Regions from separate parts of the Candidatus Clostridium radicumherbarum genome, predicted to be linked through region 1. Evidence: riboswitches for the same ligand, from Rfam matches in the RefSeq annotation. Region 1 holds a riboswitch; the other holds the start of a gene.
The links. A riboswitch is a leader RNA that binds a small molecule or an ion and turns the genes downstream of it on or off. The one in region 1 is predicted to bind glycine.
Positions count from the first base shown of each region.

Region 1 (8,993 bases):
AAGCCAGTGTTTAACCACGTGTGGGTTCAAATCCCATCTTCTGCACCAATTTAAAAATAATTACCACTGATAAGCATTTATCGGTGGTATTAATTTAAATAAACATAATTGGAAGGTGGGATATGAATAATAAACTAGAAAGTATAAAAAAATTAACTTTGAGCTGTTTTATTTTTTTAGCAATAAGTATTAATTTGATTTATGCAATTAACATCCGTATGCATAGTACAAGCAATTCTCAAGTCATTAAAATGGTATTAGCTGCTGGTAACCAGGGAAATATCTCTATTTCAGAGAGCAGTTATTTTAAAAAATACATTATTAGCTGCGATAGAGAAATTGAAAAATTAAACTTAGAAGACAATAAAGATTATATTAACATCAACCTAAAAAAGGATGAGGCAGAAAGTATAAATCTTAATGGAGACAAGAAATTACAAGACCAGGATCTTGGTTATAACATTACAAAAGATGGTTACATTCTAAAGATTAAAAAAAAGCTAGAGCATAATAATTTTGTAAGTATTGATAGGAACAATAAGAAAAATATTATTATTCTTATTTCAAAAGTGGACAAGCCTTTTACTCATAGTGTTGTAATTGATCCAGGCCACGGCGGTGTTGATAAGGGAGCCAATTATGGCAGTTTATATGAGAAGGATATCAATTTAAAGATTGCAAATTACGCTGCTGATCAGCTTGAATTCAGCGGCATTAAAGTAATTTTAACAAGAGATGAAGACAAATTATTACCACTTAAAGAAATTGGAGATATTACAAATTCGTCTTTAGCTGATATCTTTGTATCAGTACATGTTAATGAGAACAAAGAGAGTAAATACTGTGGTGTTTCTAGTTATTATTATGATCCTAATGGATTTCAAACTGAAGAAAGAATTAGACTTGCAAAAACTATGCAAAGTGAACTTGTGAAAAGCGATTCTTGGAAGAATGTAGGTATTCTTAGACAGAACTTTGCAGTATTAAGATATAGCAATATACCTAGTGTACTTTTAGAATGTGGATTTATAAGTAATACCGAAGATAGAAATAAATTAACTCAGGATAATGTTCTTAGAAATTATGGAGATAATATAGCTAAGGGAGTTATTAAATATTTTCAGAAAAATAATAACTAATTTAACACGGGTTATTCCCGTGTTTTTGTTTTGAAGCAATATTTTTGCTATAATATATTACATATGAACTAACGAAGGAGGCAGATATTTAAAGATGATTAAGCTGTTATGTATGGATATGGATGGTACACTTTTAAATACCAGAGGTGAGATAAGTAAAAAAAACTTAGATACTATTAAAAAAGCTCATGACAAAGGTGTAAAAGTTACTATTTGTACAGGAAGAATATTCACTTCAGCTAGATATTTTGCTGATTTAATAGGAATAAAGGTTCCTATCATTGCTACAAATGGATCCTACATTCGTGAAAAGGACAGAGATGAAATAATATATAAAGCTGTACTTGGTAAGAGAAAATGTGAAGAGGTCTTAAATGTTCTTAGGAAGTATAAAATTTACCCACATTTTAATTCTCCCAATACTGTTTTTACAGAAAAAATAATATATTCATCACAAAGCTATGCCAATATGAATAAGACACTGCCAAAGGACAGGCAAATAGATATACAAATTGTAGATGATTGGAATATTATTTTTGATAAATATGAAGATGAAATATTGAAGTGTATATGTATTGACGAGGATATAGAAAAAATTCAGGCAGCAAAAATAGAGCTCAAAAATAATGGAGAACTAGAAGTTGTAAGTTCTAATAAGAATAATTTTGAGGTAATGAACAAAGGAGTTTCTAAGGGAAGAGCTGTAGAAGTTTTGGCAGGATTCTATAATATAAACAAAGAAGAGATAATGTGCATAGGGGATAATGAAAATGACTTGTCTATGATTAAATATGCTGGGACGGGTGTGGCAATGGGAAATGCAGAAGAATTTGTAAAAGAAGCAGCAGATTATGTTACTTCCACTAACGATGATGATGGGGTGGCAAAAGCTATTGATGAACTAATTTTACATAATTAATAGCTATCTTTACTAGAATTAAACAATAATATAATATATATATAGTGAAGATTTAAGGATTTATTGAGGAGATGAAAATAAATTTGAATTTAAATATTGTTTTGTTTGAGCCTGAAATTCCACAAAATACAGGAAATATTGCTAGAACTTGTGTATTAACTAATTCTAAATTACATCTGATTAAACCTCTTGGCTTTAGTCTTGAGGAAAAGCATTTAAAAAGGGCTGGATTAGATTACTGGACATATTTGGATATGGAGGTACATGAGTCTTACGAGGATTTTAGAAAAAAGTATCCTGAAGGGAATTTCTATTTTTCTACTACAAAAGGCAAAAAGTTTTATACTGAAGTAAGTTACAAAGAGGGAGATTTTATTATATTCGGAAAAGAAACAGCTGGGCTGCCCGATTATATTCGTAATGACAACCTAGATAATCTAATAAGGGTTCCAATGCTTGAAAGCAGTACAAGATCTTTAAATCTCTCCAACACTGCAGCTATCCTAGCTTATGAAGCATTAAGACAAATGAATTTTCCAAACATGAAGTAGGAGGAGAAATAAAATGGATAAGATTAAAATAGTTACTGATAGTACCTCAGATTTGCCATTAGATATTATAAATAAATATGACATAGAGGTACTCCCCCTTACAGTACATTTTGGAAAGGTCACTTATAGAGATGGAGTAGATATAAAACTCCCTGAATTTTTACAGAAAATAAAAACTTCTGATGTTTTTCCTACTACATCACAAATCAATCCTCAAAGCTTTTATGAATGTTATAAAAAATATTTAGAAGAAGGTTATAAAATACTATCAATACATATTTCATCTAAAATGAGTGGGACATACCAATCAGCATGTATTGCTAAAGATATGCTGCAAAGCGGGGATGTTTTTGTTATAGATAGTTTAAATGTTACTTCGGGCCTTGGTCTTTTAGTTTATAAAGCCTGTATTTTAAGAGAATTAAATTACTCCTTTGAGGAAATAAATAAAAAGCTTATGGAAATTATTCCTCATGTAAAAAGTGCGCTATCCTTTGAAAGCTTAGAAAACCTAGTTAAGGGAGGCCGGCTATCAAAGACAGCAGGAATGGTTGGCAGCATATTAGGCTTAAGATTAATTCTAGAGATAAAAGATGGGGAAATAGCTGTAATGGACAAGGTTAGAGGAAGCAAGAAAGCTAGCAAAACCATAGTAGATTATGTTGAGAAAAAAGGTATCAAGGACAATGAGCCTTCATTTTTACTGCAAGCTGATAATAAGGACGTCTATGAGGTTTTAAAGGAATACCAGGTATTAAATTGCAGGGAATTTGTTGAATGTGAAGTAGGATGTGTAGTTGGTACTCATTCAGGAAGTGGTGCAAGCGGTATTTTTTTCATTGAGAATTATTAATTCTGAAATATTATATTCAGCACTCATAAATTTTGAGAGAAATTAATTCAAAAAACTATAGCAATTTTATTATGTATATAATATAATAACATTAAGGAAATAATACCTATATAATATTGATGGATGAAACTTTCGAGAGATAATCATTTATGATAGCCGAAGGAATAAGCAGGAAAGCCTAAAACCTGTGAAGCTCTCAGGCAAAAGTATCGAAAGTGGACATATCTCTGGAAAGCTTGAACTATTTAAATTAGAAGTTCATCACCGAAGGAGTAAATCTCTCAGGTTAAAAGACAGAGTACAATGGCGTAAGGCTTTGTACTTTGTCTTTTTTGTTTTATGACTGTACAAGAATTATATTATATTTTTCTTGAAAACCTATACATAATTTGGAGAATAATGTATGATTGAATCAATTATTGTTGTAACCAATAATACTTTGGTAGAAGAAAATTTAGGAAATAAGTTTTCTGTAAATTTCATTAATGGAAGTGCTGTTGATGTTTTAATTAAGGCTAGAGACTACGTTCATAACAATCATAGGCTCCTGACACATCCTTTAATAAGCAGCATTAAACCAAATGAAATGCCTTTTAGAACGATTATAATATCTAAACAAAAGGAAAATAATATAGATATGGAATCCCTAGAGCTTATAGAGAATAGTATCAGTACTACTAATAAGTTCATGAAGGATTTTGGCATTCCTAATTGGAATGAGAGCATATTGAATGATTTCCAATTAATAGACTTTGATATTATATATAATGCCATTAATTAATTTTTAAAGGAGGTAAGTACATGGCACATATTTACGATACTATAATAATAGGCGGGGGACCTGGAGGTTTATCAGCAGGTCTTTATGCTGCAAGATCAAAAATGGATACTTTACTTATTGAAAGAGCAAAATTTGGAGGGCAGACTGCAACTACTGATGAACTTGAGAATTATCCAGGTTCTATAGAGGATTGTACTGGTCCATCTTTAATTGAAAGAATGAGAAAACAAGCAGAAGAGTTTGGTACTAAATTTGTTAAAGATGAAATAACTGAAGTTGATTTTTCAGGTAAAATCAAAAAGCTTATAGGTAAGAAAGAAACATATGAAGCTAAGACAATAATAATAGCAACAGGAGCATATCCTAGGCTTGCTGGGTTCGAAAACGAGTTAGAACTTAGAGGTAAAGGCGTATCTTATTGTGCAACTTGTGATGCTGACTTTTTCACAGAGCTGGATGTTGCTGTAGTAGGTGGTGGTGATTCTGCACTTACAGAATCTATTTATTTAACTAAGTTTGCAGAAAATGTAACAATCATTCATAGAAGAGACCAATTTAGAGGAGCAAAATCCATACAAGACAAAGTTTTTAACAATCCTAAAATAAATATTATTTATGATTCCGTAGTTGAAAAAGCTAATGGAGATGAGATATTAGAAGGGCTAGTACTTAAAAACGTTAAGACAGGGGAAGCTAGTGATTTAAAGGTCGATGGATGCTTTGTTTTTGTAGGATATCTACCAATTACAGAACTTTTCACAGGCAAAATAAATTTGGATGAAACAGGGTATATAATTACTGATGAAGAAATGAAAACTAATGTGCCTGGAGTATTTGCAGCAGGAGACGTTAGAAGAAAGTCCTTAAGACAGGTTATTACAGCTGCTGCAGATGGAGCAATAGCTGCAACTAATGCAGAGCATTATTTAGAAAATGAATTTAATGAAATTTAGGAGGTAAAAGAAAATGTTAGAATTAAACAAGGATAATTTTGAGACAGAGGTATTAAATTACACTGAGATGCCTGTATTTGTTGACTTTTGGGGAGATAAATGTGAAATCTGCAAGGAACTAATGCCTGGAGTACATGAATTAGAACATAAATATGGTGATAAAATAAAATTTTCTAGTCTTAATATAAGCAGTGCTAGAAGGCTTGCAATTGGCCAAAAGGTATTAGGACTTCCTACAATGATAATTTATAAAAATGGCGAAAAGGTCAGCACAATTACACCTGACAAAATAAGCAGTTTAGATGATGTAGAAAATTTTTTAAAGAGTGTTTATGAAACACTATAATTCATAAAAAAATGAACAATGAAAACATAACTGATTATACTTTCATTGTTCAAAATACATAAAAGATAATTTGTCAATTAACAAACAATCCAAAATCTACTACAATAATGAATTACAATTAATAAATTAAAATTATTAATTGTTAATTATAAATTTATTTTAATAAGGAGGTGACAGCTTTGCGTTTAGAACTTGGTAAAATTTATATAAAGGATCTTCAATTTGGAGCTGAAACTAAGGTGGAAAATGGAATTCTTTATGTAAATAAAGAAGAGTTATTAAATGAAGTTAGTGGAGATGATAGAATTAAATCTATTAACTTTGATATTGCAAAGCCTGGTGAGGAAACCAGAATTATACCTGTAAAAGATGTTATAGAACCTAGAGTTAAGACTCAAGGAAAGGGTGGAATATTTCCTGGCTTCATAAATAAGGTGGATACTGTTGGCTCAGGAAGAACTCATGTACTAAAAGGTGCTGCTGTTGTTACTACTGGTAAAATAGTAGGATTTCAGGAAGGTATAATTGACATGAGTGGTGAGGGTGCCAAATATACGCCATTTTCAAAGACGAACAACTTGGTTGTAATTTGCGAGCCCAAAGAGGGAGTACTCCAGCATGAACATGAAGAAGCAGTTAGAATTATAGGCTTTAAAGCTGCAACATACCTAGGAAAAGCAGGAAAAGATGTTGAACCTGATGAAGTAAAGGTATATGAAACTTTACCAATTCTTGAACAAGTGAAGATGTACCCTGAACTTCCAAAGGTAGTATATGTATACATGCTACAAACTCAAGGTTTATTACATGATACTTATGTATATGGAGTAGATGCAAAGAAAATTATTCCTACATTTATCTATCCAACAGAAGTATTTGACGGAGCTATTGTAAGTGGAAACTGTGTTTCTGCCTGCGATAAAAATCCAACTTATGTACACTTAAACCATCCTATTATAGAAGATCTTTATGAAAGGCATGGTAAGGATTATAATTTCCTAGGCTGCATAATTACTAATGAAAATGTTTATCTAGCTGATAAGCAAAGATCCTCAGATATGACAGCAAAATTAGTTGAATTTTTAGGAGCTGATGCTGTTATTATATCTGAAGAAGGTTTTGGTAACCCAGATGCAGACCTTGTTATGAACTGTAACAAGATAACAGAGAAAGGTATAAAGACAGTACTTGTAACTGATGAATATGCAGGAAGAGATGGAAGTTCCCAATCACTTGCAGATTCAACACCTAAAGGTGATGCAGTTGTAACTGGTGGTAATGCCAATGAAGTAATAACACTTCCTGCAATGAAGAAAGTTATAGGACACCCTGAAGCAGCTAATATAATAGCTGGAGGATATGTTGGAAGCTTAAGAGAAGATGGCACAATAAATGCTGAAATTCAAGTTATTACAGGAGCTACAAGTGAAGTAGGATTCAATTATCTTACTGCTAAAGGTTACTAATTATAGATTAAAAATTTTATTAATTGAAAGGATGGATATTATGTTAAAAGGCAAAAAAGTTATTGCTATAGGCGATAGAGACGGAATTCCAGGACCAGCAATAGAAGAATGTGTTAAATCAGCTGGAGCAGAGGTTATATTTGCATCAACAGAATGCTTTGTTTGAACAGCCGCAGGTGCAATGGATCTGGAGATCCAACAAAGAGTTAAAGATTTGACTGAAAAGCATGGCGCAGAAAATGTAGTAGTAGTTATCGGAGGCGCAGAAGCTGAGGCATCTGGACTATCTGCAGAAACAGTTGCTGCAGGAGATCCTACTTACGCAGGACCGCTAGCTGGTATTGCTTTAGGACTTGCAGTTTATCACGTTGTAGAACCAGAAATTAAAGAGGAATGTGATGCTGCTGTTTATGATGAACAATGCGGTATGATGGAAATGGTTCTTGACGTAGATGCTATAGTTAGTGAAGTTAAGAATGTTAGAGATCAATTTTCACAATATAAATAAATAAAAATACTCCGAAAGGGGGGAGCACACTTGATACGTGTTGTCCACTATATTAATCAATTTTACGCTGGTATAGGCGGAGAAGAAAAAGCTGATATAAAACCTGAGGTTAGAGAGGGCTTTATAGGACCAGGTATGGGACTTAATAGCCTATTAAAATCAAAGGGTGCAGAAATAGTTGCTACAGTAATTTGCGGAGATTCATATTTTAATGAAAATGTGGAAGCAGCAAAAACTGAAATAATTGAGATGATTAAAAAATTTAGCCCTGATATATTTATTGCAGGACCAGCTTTTAATGCTGGAAGATATGGAGTTGCTTGTGGAAATATTGCTGCAGCTGTAGAAGAAAACTTAAATATCCCTGCTTTAAGTGCAATGTATATTGAAAATCCTGGCGCAGATATGTATAAAAAACATATTTATATCGTTGAAACAAAAAATAGTGCTGTTGGGATGAGAGACGCACTTCCTAAGATAGCTAACCTAGCTATAAAGTTAGCTAATAAGGAAGAAATAGGCGCTCCAGCAGAAGAAAGTTACATTGAAAGAGGAATTAGAAAAAATTTCTTTGCTAAGGAAAGAGGCTCCAAAAGAGCGGTAGATATGCTTATAAAGAAATTAAGCAATGAAGCCTTTACTACAGAATTCAAAATGCCTGTATTTGACAGAGTAGAACCTAATCCTCCTGTAGCAGATATAACTAAAGCAAAAGTTGCAATAGTAACTTCTGGAGGTACAGTACCAAAGGGAAATCCAGATCATATTGAATCATCCAGTGCATCTAAATTCGGAAAATATGATATTGAAGGTGTATATGATTTAACTTCTGAGACCTATGAGACTGCACATGGCGGATATGATCCTACTTATGCAAATGCAGATAATGATAGAGTTTTACCAGTAGATGTATTAAGAGAATTTGAAAAAGAAGGCAAAATTGGCTCTCTTCATAGATATTTCTATAGTACAGTTGGTAATGGAACTGCAGTTGCTTCCTCAAAGAAATTTGGTGAACAAATTGCAAAAGAATTAATTGCAGATGGAGTTCAGGCAGTTATATTAACCTCCACCTGAGGAACTTGTACTCGTTGCGGTGCAACGCTTGTTAAAGAAATTGAAAGAGCAGGCCTTCCTGTAGTTCACATGTGTACAGTTGTTCCAATATCTCTTACAGTTGGGGCTAATAGAATAGTTCCTACTATAGCTATACCACATCCTCTAGGAAATCCAAATCTAGATAAAAAGGATGAGTATGAATTAAGAAAGAGATTAGTAGAGAAAGCTTTAGTAGCTCTGCAAACTCCAGTGGATGGACAAAAAGTTTTTGAAGACTAAAATATATTTATAGACTCAAGAAAGGAGAAGTGGAGAAATGAAAAAACATTCTCCAGCTTCTTCTTTTTTTCTTGGTAAAAGTCCTAAATGGATTTTTACGGGCAGTTTGCGAATGGAATGAGCAAGCTTAAACTGTCCA
Region 1 covers NZ_JBJHZY010000001.1:1,244,747-1,253,739, forward strand. Annotated here, with positions in the region: tRNA gene ACJDUH_RS05885 (tRNA-Leu) at 1-48, shown strand, start outside; gene ACJDUH_RS05890 (N-acetylmuramoyl-L-alanine amidase family protein) at 123-1,139, shown strand; gene ACJDUH_RS05895 (Cof-type HAD-IIB family hydrolase) at 1,234-2,058, shown strand; gene trmL (tRNA (uridine(34)/cytosine(34)/5-carboxymethylaminomethyluridine(34)-2'-O)-methyltransferase TrmL) at 2,142-2,609, shown strand; gene ACJDUH_RS05905 (DegV family protein) at 2,623-3,462, shown strand; glycine riboswitch at 3,586-3,684, shown strand; glycine riboswitch at 3,688-3,761, shown strand; gene ACJDUH_RS05910 (GrdX family protein) at 3,866-4,243, shown strand; gene trxB (thioredoxin-disulfide reductase) at 4,264-5,196, shown strand; gene ACJDUH_RS05920 (thioredoxin family protein) at 5,210-5,542, shown strand; gene ACJDUH_RS05925 (glycine/sarcosine/betaine reductase component B subunit) at 5,722-7,008, shown strand; gene grdA (glycine/sarcosine/betaine reductase complex selenoprotein A) at 7,049-7,516, shown strand; gene grdB (glycine reductase complex selenoprotein B) at 7,547-8,854, shown strand.

Region 2 (8,993 bases), on a different contig from region 1:
TGGGCTTATGAACATGAAATTAAAAAATCAAAATACATCACAAATTGGAGTGAAAAACAAGGAGTAAAATTTCTTGAAATAAATCCAAAAGTAATAATTAAAAAAATAACAGGAAAGGGATATAATTTTTCAGCTTATCTCCTTTGTTCAACTGAATACAAATATAGTTACGAAAATGAAAGTAATATTATTAATAGCTTTAAGATTGGAACATCTCATGTTATCAATTTAACAAATAAAAATAATAATTGGAAGATTTCAAAAGAATGGTATAAGGACCCTTTTGCTGATTCATTAAATATTAACAGCCTTAAAGCAGATGACATAAAACAATTTATTTTAAACAATGGTATTAGAGATTTTGGAGGCTTAAATAAAAGGAGAGTAGATGTTATAGATTATGCTGAAAAGTATTGCGGAGCAGCAAGCGAAGAAAGATATGGCTTTAAATATAATAATAAATATAGAGACTTTAATTCTTTAGGGGGAGATTGTGCTAATTTCGCATCTCAGATGTTATTTGAGGGTGGGAAATTCAAGAAAAATGGTGCTTGGAATTATGAAAGGGGCACAGGTTCAAGGGCCTGGCTTAATGCAGATGGCTTTAAAAGTTACATGCTTTACAGCGGAAGAGCCTCACTTATAGCTTATGGAAGTTATGAAAAGGTGGTTAAAGCATCCTATAAACTTCTGCCAGGGGATTTTATTGCTTATGAAAAAAAGGGCGATATTACACATATTTCAGTTGTAACAGGTGCTGATTCCAAAGGATATTCCTTAGTAAGCTGCCATAATACAGATAGAAACAAAGTGCCTTGGGACTTAGGTTGGAGCGATAAAAACATAAAATTTTGGCTGGTAAGAGTACATTATTAGGAGGATTTTCAAAATGATAAGCAGCATTAAAAAGAGCTTTAGCTTTTGTCTAATAATAATTTTGTTTTTGAATTTAAAGATTCCTATTAAAGCCTTAGGAGATAAAAATAATATTGTCATTAAGCAGGATCTATTATGTTTGACACTTGCCTACCCTGAGTACATTACTGGTTTTGAAGTAAAAGAAAATGGGATAATCTATATAAATATGAAATCAGGAAAAAAGATATTATATGATGATAAAAAAACAAAGTCAATTGAAGAAAAAATTAACAATGCTGATTTGCAAGATACTTTGGAACAACTCTATCCATTAGATTTTCCCACTGGGCTAATGGAAAAGAATTATGATCCTGGAAGGTTTAGAAATTATGAGCTTCTCAAAGAAGTTTATGGAAGTACAAAAAGCTCAGTTGAAGCTAATCTTAAAAAAGCCAATATTGGTTATGCTTTTCTACAATTTAATGGAAATAATAATGCAGCAAAGGAATTAAGTGCTGCTGTACGGGAAGCTCAGTCATTGGGAAAGGACAATATAAGAAGAGCACTATATCCAACATGCGGCACCTTTAATTATAGAAATATAGCTGGAACAAATAGGCTAAGTCCACATGCCTTTGGAATTGCAATAGACCTTGCCAGCAGCAAGTACGATTACTGGAAATGGGCATCTATCAAGGAGGGTGAAAAAAGACTTTTAACCTATCCAAAGGAATTAGTAAGTATTTTTGAAAATCATAATTTTATTTGGGGTGGTAAATGGAATCATTTCGATATTCTTCATTTTGAATATAGGCCCGAAGTTATTTTAAAGGCAAGATATTTCAGTAAGAATATTGGGGATAATGATGTTTGGTACAAGGGAATTCCTTTAGATAATTTACGGATTAAAGAAGTAATTGAAAATATAAATAAGGTACTATAACAAATAGATTGTTAATTTATTAATTAAATTGACACAATATTCCTAATAGTATATATTTAAATTATAAATATTAAAAATTTAATATTAATATATCAGATGATATTAGCGGGAGATATCTATCAGAGATAGCCGAAGAAGAAATAAACTAATTGCCGATTGGTTTAGAAGCTTTCAGGCAAAACAACCGTTAATGGATGGAACTCTGGAAAGTTCAGAAATGGCACCGAAGAAGAAAAATACTCTTAGGGTATTAAAACTTTCAGGTAAATATACAGAGAGATATGAAGGCTTGCAGCATTGCTTTGCCATCATATCTCTTTTTATTTTAATTAATAAAGCAAATAAATACATAATTGAAGGGAGAATGCGTTATGGAAAACCTTAAAAAAACAGCGCTGTATAATGCACATGAAAAGTATGGAGGAAAACTAATAGAGTTTGCCGGCTGGTGTCTTCCAGTTCAATATGAAGGGATTATTGAGGAACATGAAGCAGTAAGAAACAAAGCTGGTTTATTTGATGTATCTCATATGGGAGAGGTTGAAGTAAAAGGAAAAGAAGCCTTTGACTTTGTTCAAAATCTAGTAACTAATGATATAAGTGTTTTAAATGAAAATCAAGTTATTTACTCCTTTATGTGCTATGAGAATGGCGGTGTAGTTGATGACCTATTAGTTTACAAGTTTAACAATGAAAACTACCTACTAGTAGTAAATGCTAGTAACGTAGATAAAGATTATGAATGGATGCTTCAAAATAAAGGCAAGTTTCAGGTAGAAATTATAAATGTTTCAAATGAAGTTTCTGAAGTTGCGCTGCAGGGTCCTAAGGCTCAAGAAATACTTCAAAATTTAACAACTGAAAACTTAGATGATATAAAGTTTTTCTATTGTAAAAAAGATGTATCAATAGCAGGTATTAAATGCTTAGTTTCAAGAACAGGATATACTGGTGAGGATGGATTCGAAATATATACAGAGAATAAAAATATAGAAACTATTTGGGAAAGTCTTCTTGAGACTGGAAAGGTTTACGGGCTGGTACCAGCGGGGCTTGGCTGCAGAGACACCTTAAGATTCGAAGCAACACTGCCACTATATGGTAATGAAATTACAAAAGATATTACACCACTTGAAGCAGGCCTGGGCTTTTTTGTTAAGTTAAACAAAGAAAACTTCATAGGTAAAGAGGCTTTAGCTAAACAAAAGGAAGAAGGGCTTAAGAGAAAGCTGGTTGGGTTCGAAATGAAGGACAGAGGAATTCCAAGACATGGCTATGAAGTTTTTGCTGAAGGAAAAAATATTGGATTTGTGACTACTGGGTATTTTTCACCAACTTTGAAGAAAAATATTGGACTTGCGCTTATTGAATCAAATTACACAGAATTAGGAACTGAAATAAATGTACAAGTAAGAAATAAATCATTAAAGGCAGAAGTTATAAGCAAGAAGTTTTATACAAAAAATTACAAAAAATAAAGGCCGTTAAAGTCCTAGATGGACTACACCGTGCCGCATAAACTAGTAAGTATTAATAATGAGGAGGAAATTAAAATGAAAGTATTAAAAGAATTATTGTACACAAAGGAACATGAATGGGTAAGAGTTGAAGGAGAAAAGGCTTATATCGGAATTACAGATTTTGCTCAGCATGCATTAGGAAGCATCGTTTATGTGGAATTACCAGAAGTAGACAGTGAAATTAGTGAAGGTGACACCTTTGGAACAATTGAGTCAGTTAAAGCAGCTTCAGATGTATTTATGCCAATTGACGGGAAAATACTTGAAGTAAACGAAGCAATTGTAGACAATCCAGAATTAGTGAATGAAGATGCTTTTGAAAATTGGATGGTATGTGCTGAAATATTAAATAATAGTCAACTTCAAGGACTTATGAATGCTGATTCCTATGAAAAATTATGTAATGAGGAGGCTTAATAATGTTTCCATATATACCTAACAGTAGTTTAGATGAGGAAAAGATGCTTGACAGCTTAGGTATGAACTCATTAGAAGATCTTTTTAAGGATATTCCAGAAGATTTAAGATTAAAAAGAAAACTTAATCTAAATGAGCCCATGTCTGAGCTTGAGGTTAGTAAAAAAGTTAAGGCACTTGCAAGTAAAAATCTTGACAGTGAGGACTTAGTATGCTTTTTAGGTGCTGGTTCCTACGATCATTATATTCCATCAGTTGTTAAGCACATTACTTCAAGATCAGAGTTTTATACTGCATATACACCTTATCAGCCGGAGATAAGCCAGGGTACCCTTCAGGCTATTTTTGAATATCAGACTATGATTGCCGAATTAACTGGAATGGACGTAGCAAATGCATCTATGTATGATGGAGCAACTGCCTGCGCAGAAGCTGCAATGATGGCCTCAGAAAATACAAAACGTAAAACAGTATTAGTATCTAAAGCCGTACATCCTGAAATTAGAAAAGTATTAAAAACCTATATGAGATTTCATGGTGATGAGCTAGTAGAAATAGAAACAAAAGATGGGGAAACTGATATTGAAAGTCTTAAAGCTAATTTAAACAATAATTCTGCAGCTGTTATAGTCCAAAATCCTAATTTCTTTGGAGTAATAGAAGACTTAACAGAAGTGGAAAAAGTAACTCATGGAAATAAATCCTTACTAATAATGAATGTAGATCCAATTTCACTTTCAGTATTAAAGACTCCTGGAGAAATTGGTGCAGATATTGTTGTAGGAGATGGGCAAGCATTAGGAAATCCAATGAATTTTGGAGGACCATATCTAGGCTTTATGGCAACTACTACGAAACAAATGAGAAAAATGCCTGGTAGAATAGTTGGTGAAACAGAAGATATAGACGGTAAGAGAGCCTTTGTGCTTACACTGCAGGCAAGAGAACAGCATATAAGAAGAGAAAAAGCTACTTCAAATATCTGCTCTAATCAATCCTTAAATGCCTTAGCTGCAGCTGTTTATCTTTCAGTTATGGGAAAAGAGGGCTTAAGAGAAGTTGCAGAAACAAGCATGAAGAAAGCACACTATGCCTATAATGAATTAATTAAAACAGGTAGATATAAGAAAGCCTTTAATAAGCCATTTTTCAAGGAATTTGCTATAACAGGAACTGCAAATCCAGAGGTTCTAAATGATAAACTTCTAGGTGAGGGTATTCTTGGCGGATATTCACTTGATAAGGATTATGAGGAGTTAAAAAATTCTATTTTATTATGTGTAACTGAAAAGAGAACAAAAGAAGAAATAGATATGCTGGTTAATTTAATGGTAAATGTAGATGAAGATAAGGAGGGTAAGAGGTAAGCATGAAAGAGTATACTAAACTTATATTTGAAGTTTCAAAGAAAGGCAGAAAGGCCTATTCTCTTCCAAAATGCGATGTACCTGACTCTAATTTGGAAGAACTAGTTCCAAAGAATCTCCTTAGAGAAAAAGAATATATATTACCTGAGGTAAGTGAAGTAGATGTTATAAGGCATTATACCTTATTATCTAATAAAAATTATGGTGTGGATTCAGGTTTTTATCCACTTGGTTCCTGCACTATGAAGTATAATCCTAAAATAAATGAAGATATGGCTTCAAATCCTCACTTTACCGAGGTTCATCCTTATCAAGCTGAAAATACAGTGCAAGGTAATCTTGAACTTATGTATGATCTTAGTAAAATGCTAGGTGAAATTGTTGGTATGGATGGGTTCACTCTTCAGCCAGCAGCAGGTGCTCATGGAGAGCTAACGGGGCTTATGATAATTAAAGCTTATCATGAGGCTAGGGGAGACTATGCTAGGAAAAAGATAATAGTACCTGATTCAGCCCATGGAACTAATCCTGCCAGTGCTTCAGTAGCTAATTTTGAAGTAGTTGAAATAAAATCTGATGAAAAAGGAGCAGTGGATTTAGAAAACTTAAAAGCAGTTTTAGGAAACGATATAGCTGGTTTAATGCTTACAAATCCAAGCACATTAGGTCTATTTGAAGAAAATATAAGTGAAATAGCAAAACTTGTTCATGAAGCTGGCGGACTGCTATATTATGATGGAGCAAACACTAATGCTATTATGGGAATAACAAGACCTGGAGATATGGGCTTTGATGTAGTACATTTAAACCTTCATAAGACCTTTTCAACTCCCCATGGAGGCGGTGGTCCTGGAAGCGGTCCTGTAGGAGTAAAGAAAGAACTTATTCCTTTTCTTCCAACTCCTGTAATAGAAAAGCAGGATAATAAATTTGTTTTAAACTATGATAAGCCACTGTCTATAGGAAGAGTAAAGGGTTTTTATGGAAATTTTGGCATTTTAGTTAGAGCATATACCTATATATTAACTATGGGAAATGATGGCCTTAAAAAGGCAAGTGAAATGGCAGTTTTAAATGCAAATTATACCAAGGAAAAACTTAAGGACTATTATATGACTCTTGATAAAGTATGTAAGCATGAGTGTGTACTCGGAGGACTTAAGATACAAGAAAATGGTGTTACAACCTTAGATGTTGCAAAGAGGCTTATAGATTACGGTTATCATCCACCTACAATTTATTTCCCTCTAATAGTTGATAGCGCACTAATGATAGAACCAACTGAAACTGAAAGCCTTGAAACCTTAGACGGATTCGTGGATGCAATGATTGCTATAGCTAAGGAGGCTAAAGAAAAGCCAGAGCTTCTTAAAGAAGCTCCACACAACACTGTTGTAAGGAGATTAGATGAAGTAAAGGCCGCAAGAACTCCAATTTTAAGATGGAAGGTATAACTATGGAAAAAGATATTGTCGTAATAGGTGGAGGTCCTGGAGGATATGTAGCTGCCATTAGAGCAGCTCAGCTTGGTGCAAAGGTTTGTTTAATTGAGATGGATAAACTAGGTGGTACATGCCTCAATAGAGGCTGTATACCTACTAAAGCACTTTATAGAAATGCTGAGCTTTTAAATACTTTAAAGCACATAGATGAATTTGGCATTAATGTAGAAGCCTTAACTGTAGATGTTGCTAAAATACATCTTAGAAAACAAGGGGTAATTGATCAATTGGTTGGCGGAGTAGACCAGCTTTTAAAGGCGAATAATGTGTTAGTTTTAAATGGCAAGGCAGAGTTTAAACATAAAAATACTATTAAAGTTTACTTAAAAGATAAAAGCACCGAAGAAATAACTGCAAAAAATATAATAATTGCAACAGGTTCAGCACCTTCCATCCCTCCAATTGAAGGTGCTGATAGTGAAGGAATATATACAAGTGAAAATATTTTAAATTTTGAAAGCATACCTAAAACTCTAGCTATTATAGGCGGAGGAGTAATAGGTATGGAAATTGCTTGTATATTTAATTCCCTAGGTACCAAAGTTACAGTTCTTGAATTTTTGCCTAATATCATTGCCCAAGTTGATGGGGATATTACAAAACGACTTACCGTTTCATTAAAGAAAAAAGGAATAGAGATAAATACAGGAACTAAAGTAAATAAAATTGAAAGACAAGAAGATGGCTATGTGGTTTTTGGTGAAGGTAAAAAGGGAGAAATTAAAGTGGAAGCTGAAAAACTGCTTATTTCTGCTGGAAGATCACCAATGACTCAGGGCCTAAATTTAGAAGCAGTAGGAGTAGATTTTGATAGAAAAGGCATTAAAGTTGATTCTAATTATGAAACAAATGTGAAAGGAATATATGCCATTGGAGACGTAAATGGGAAAGTAATGCTTGCCCATGCAGCCTCACATCAAGGTATGTTTGCAGCAGAAAAGATCTTAGGCTTTTCTGAAGAAGTGCCAAGTGATATAATACCTAGCTGCATTTTCGTCTTTCCTGAAATAGCAACTGTAGGCATTACCGAGGAAGAAGCAAAGGCTAAGGGGCTTACATACAAAACAAGTAAATTTATGTTTGGAGCAAATGGAAAAGCTCTTGCTTTAGGTGAAGGTGAAGGTTTTGTTAAAGTCATAGCTAGTGAGGATAAAATCATTGGAGTTCATATAATGGGACCACATGCCTCTGATATTATTCATGAAGGTACCTTAGCAATTGCAAATAATATCAGTTTAAAGGAAATTAAAAGCACAGTGCATGCTCATCCAACTCTTTCAGAGGCGTTTTTAGAGGCTGCAATGGGGATAAATGGCGAAGCAATACATTTAATGCCAATGAAAAAGTAAGAATTAAATTTAATTTGTTATTTTTATAAAATTAAAGGAATAATAAGTGGTGAAAATTACGAATATTGTGGTAAAATAGCATTACGGGGGTGAAAGTAATGAATCTAGATAATGTTAAAAAAGTTGACCTAGAGATATTTAATGTAATTGAAAGTGAAATGGACAGACAGGAAAATAAGATAGAACTTATTGCATCTGAAAACTTTACCAGCAGTGCTGTAATGGAAGCTATGGGTTCACCGCTTACTAATAAGTATGCCGAAGGATATCCAGGAAAGAGATATTATGGCGGCTGTGAGTGTGTAGATGTAGCTGAAAATATAGCAAGAGATAGAATGTGCAAGCTTTTTGAAGCTGAACATGCCAACGTGCAGCCTCATTCTGGCTCACAGGCTAACATGGGAGTATATATGTCTGTACTTGAACCTGGTGATAAGGTGCTTGGAATGAACTTATCACATGGTGGACATTTAACCCATGGAAGTCCAGTTAATTTTTCAGGAAAGCTTTATAAATTTATTTCCTACGGAGTAAATGAGCAGGGTGTAATAGATTATGAAGAATTAAGAAGAATTGCACTTGAGGAAAAGCCTAAAATGATAGTTTCTGGTGCAAGTGCTTATGCAAGAATAATCGATTTTAAAACTATAAGAGAAATCTGTGATGAAATTGGTGCATACATGATGGTAGATATGTCACATATAGCAGGTCTTATAGCTGCTGGAGTACATCCAAGTCCAGTACCCTATGCTGATTTTGTAACAACTACAACTCACAAAACTTTAAGAGGACCAAGAGGTGGAGCAATACTATGCAAGGAAGAGTATGCAAAGGCAGTAGATAAAGCTATATTCCCTGGAATTCAAGGCGGACCTCTAATGCACGTTATTGCAGCAAAAGCAGTTTGTTTTAAAGAGGCTATGTCTGATGAGTTTAAAGCTTATCAAAAGAAAGTTGTAGAAAATGCACATACCTTAGCTGAAGCTTTAACTTCTAGAGGCTTTAAGCTGGTTTCTGGAGGAACAGATAACCATTTA
Region 2 covers NZ_JBJHZY010000004.1:347,104-356,096, reverse strand. Annotated here, with positions in the region: gene ACJDUH_RS17640 (amidase domain-containing protein) at 1-876, shown strand, start outside; gene ACJDUH_RS17635 (M15 family metallopeptidase) at 890-1,801, shown strand; glycine riboswitch at 1,898-1,998, shown strand; glycine riboswitch at 2,002-2,078, shown strand; gene gcvT (glycine cleavage system aminomethyltransferase GcvT) at 2,173-3,279, shown strand; gene gcvH (glycine cleavage system protein GcvH) at 3,355-3,738, shown strand; gene gcvPA (aminomethyl-transferring glycine dehydrogenase subunit GcvPA) at 3,741-5,105, shown strand; gene gcvPB (aminomethyl-transferring glycine dehydrogenase subunit GcvPB) at 5,108-6,559, shown strand; gene lpdA (dihydrolipoyl dehydrogenase) at 6,562-7,956, shown strand; gene glyA (serine hydroxymethyltransferase) at 8,055-8,993, shown strand, end outside.
Region 2: it holds a riboswitch for glycine, as region 1 does, so the genes downstream of both, gcvT (glycine cleavage system aminomethyltransferase GcvT) here and ACJDUH_RS05910 (GrdX family protein) in region 1, are expected to answer to the same signal.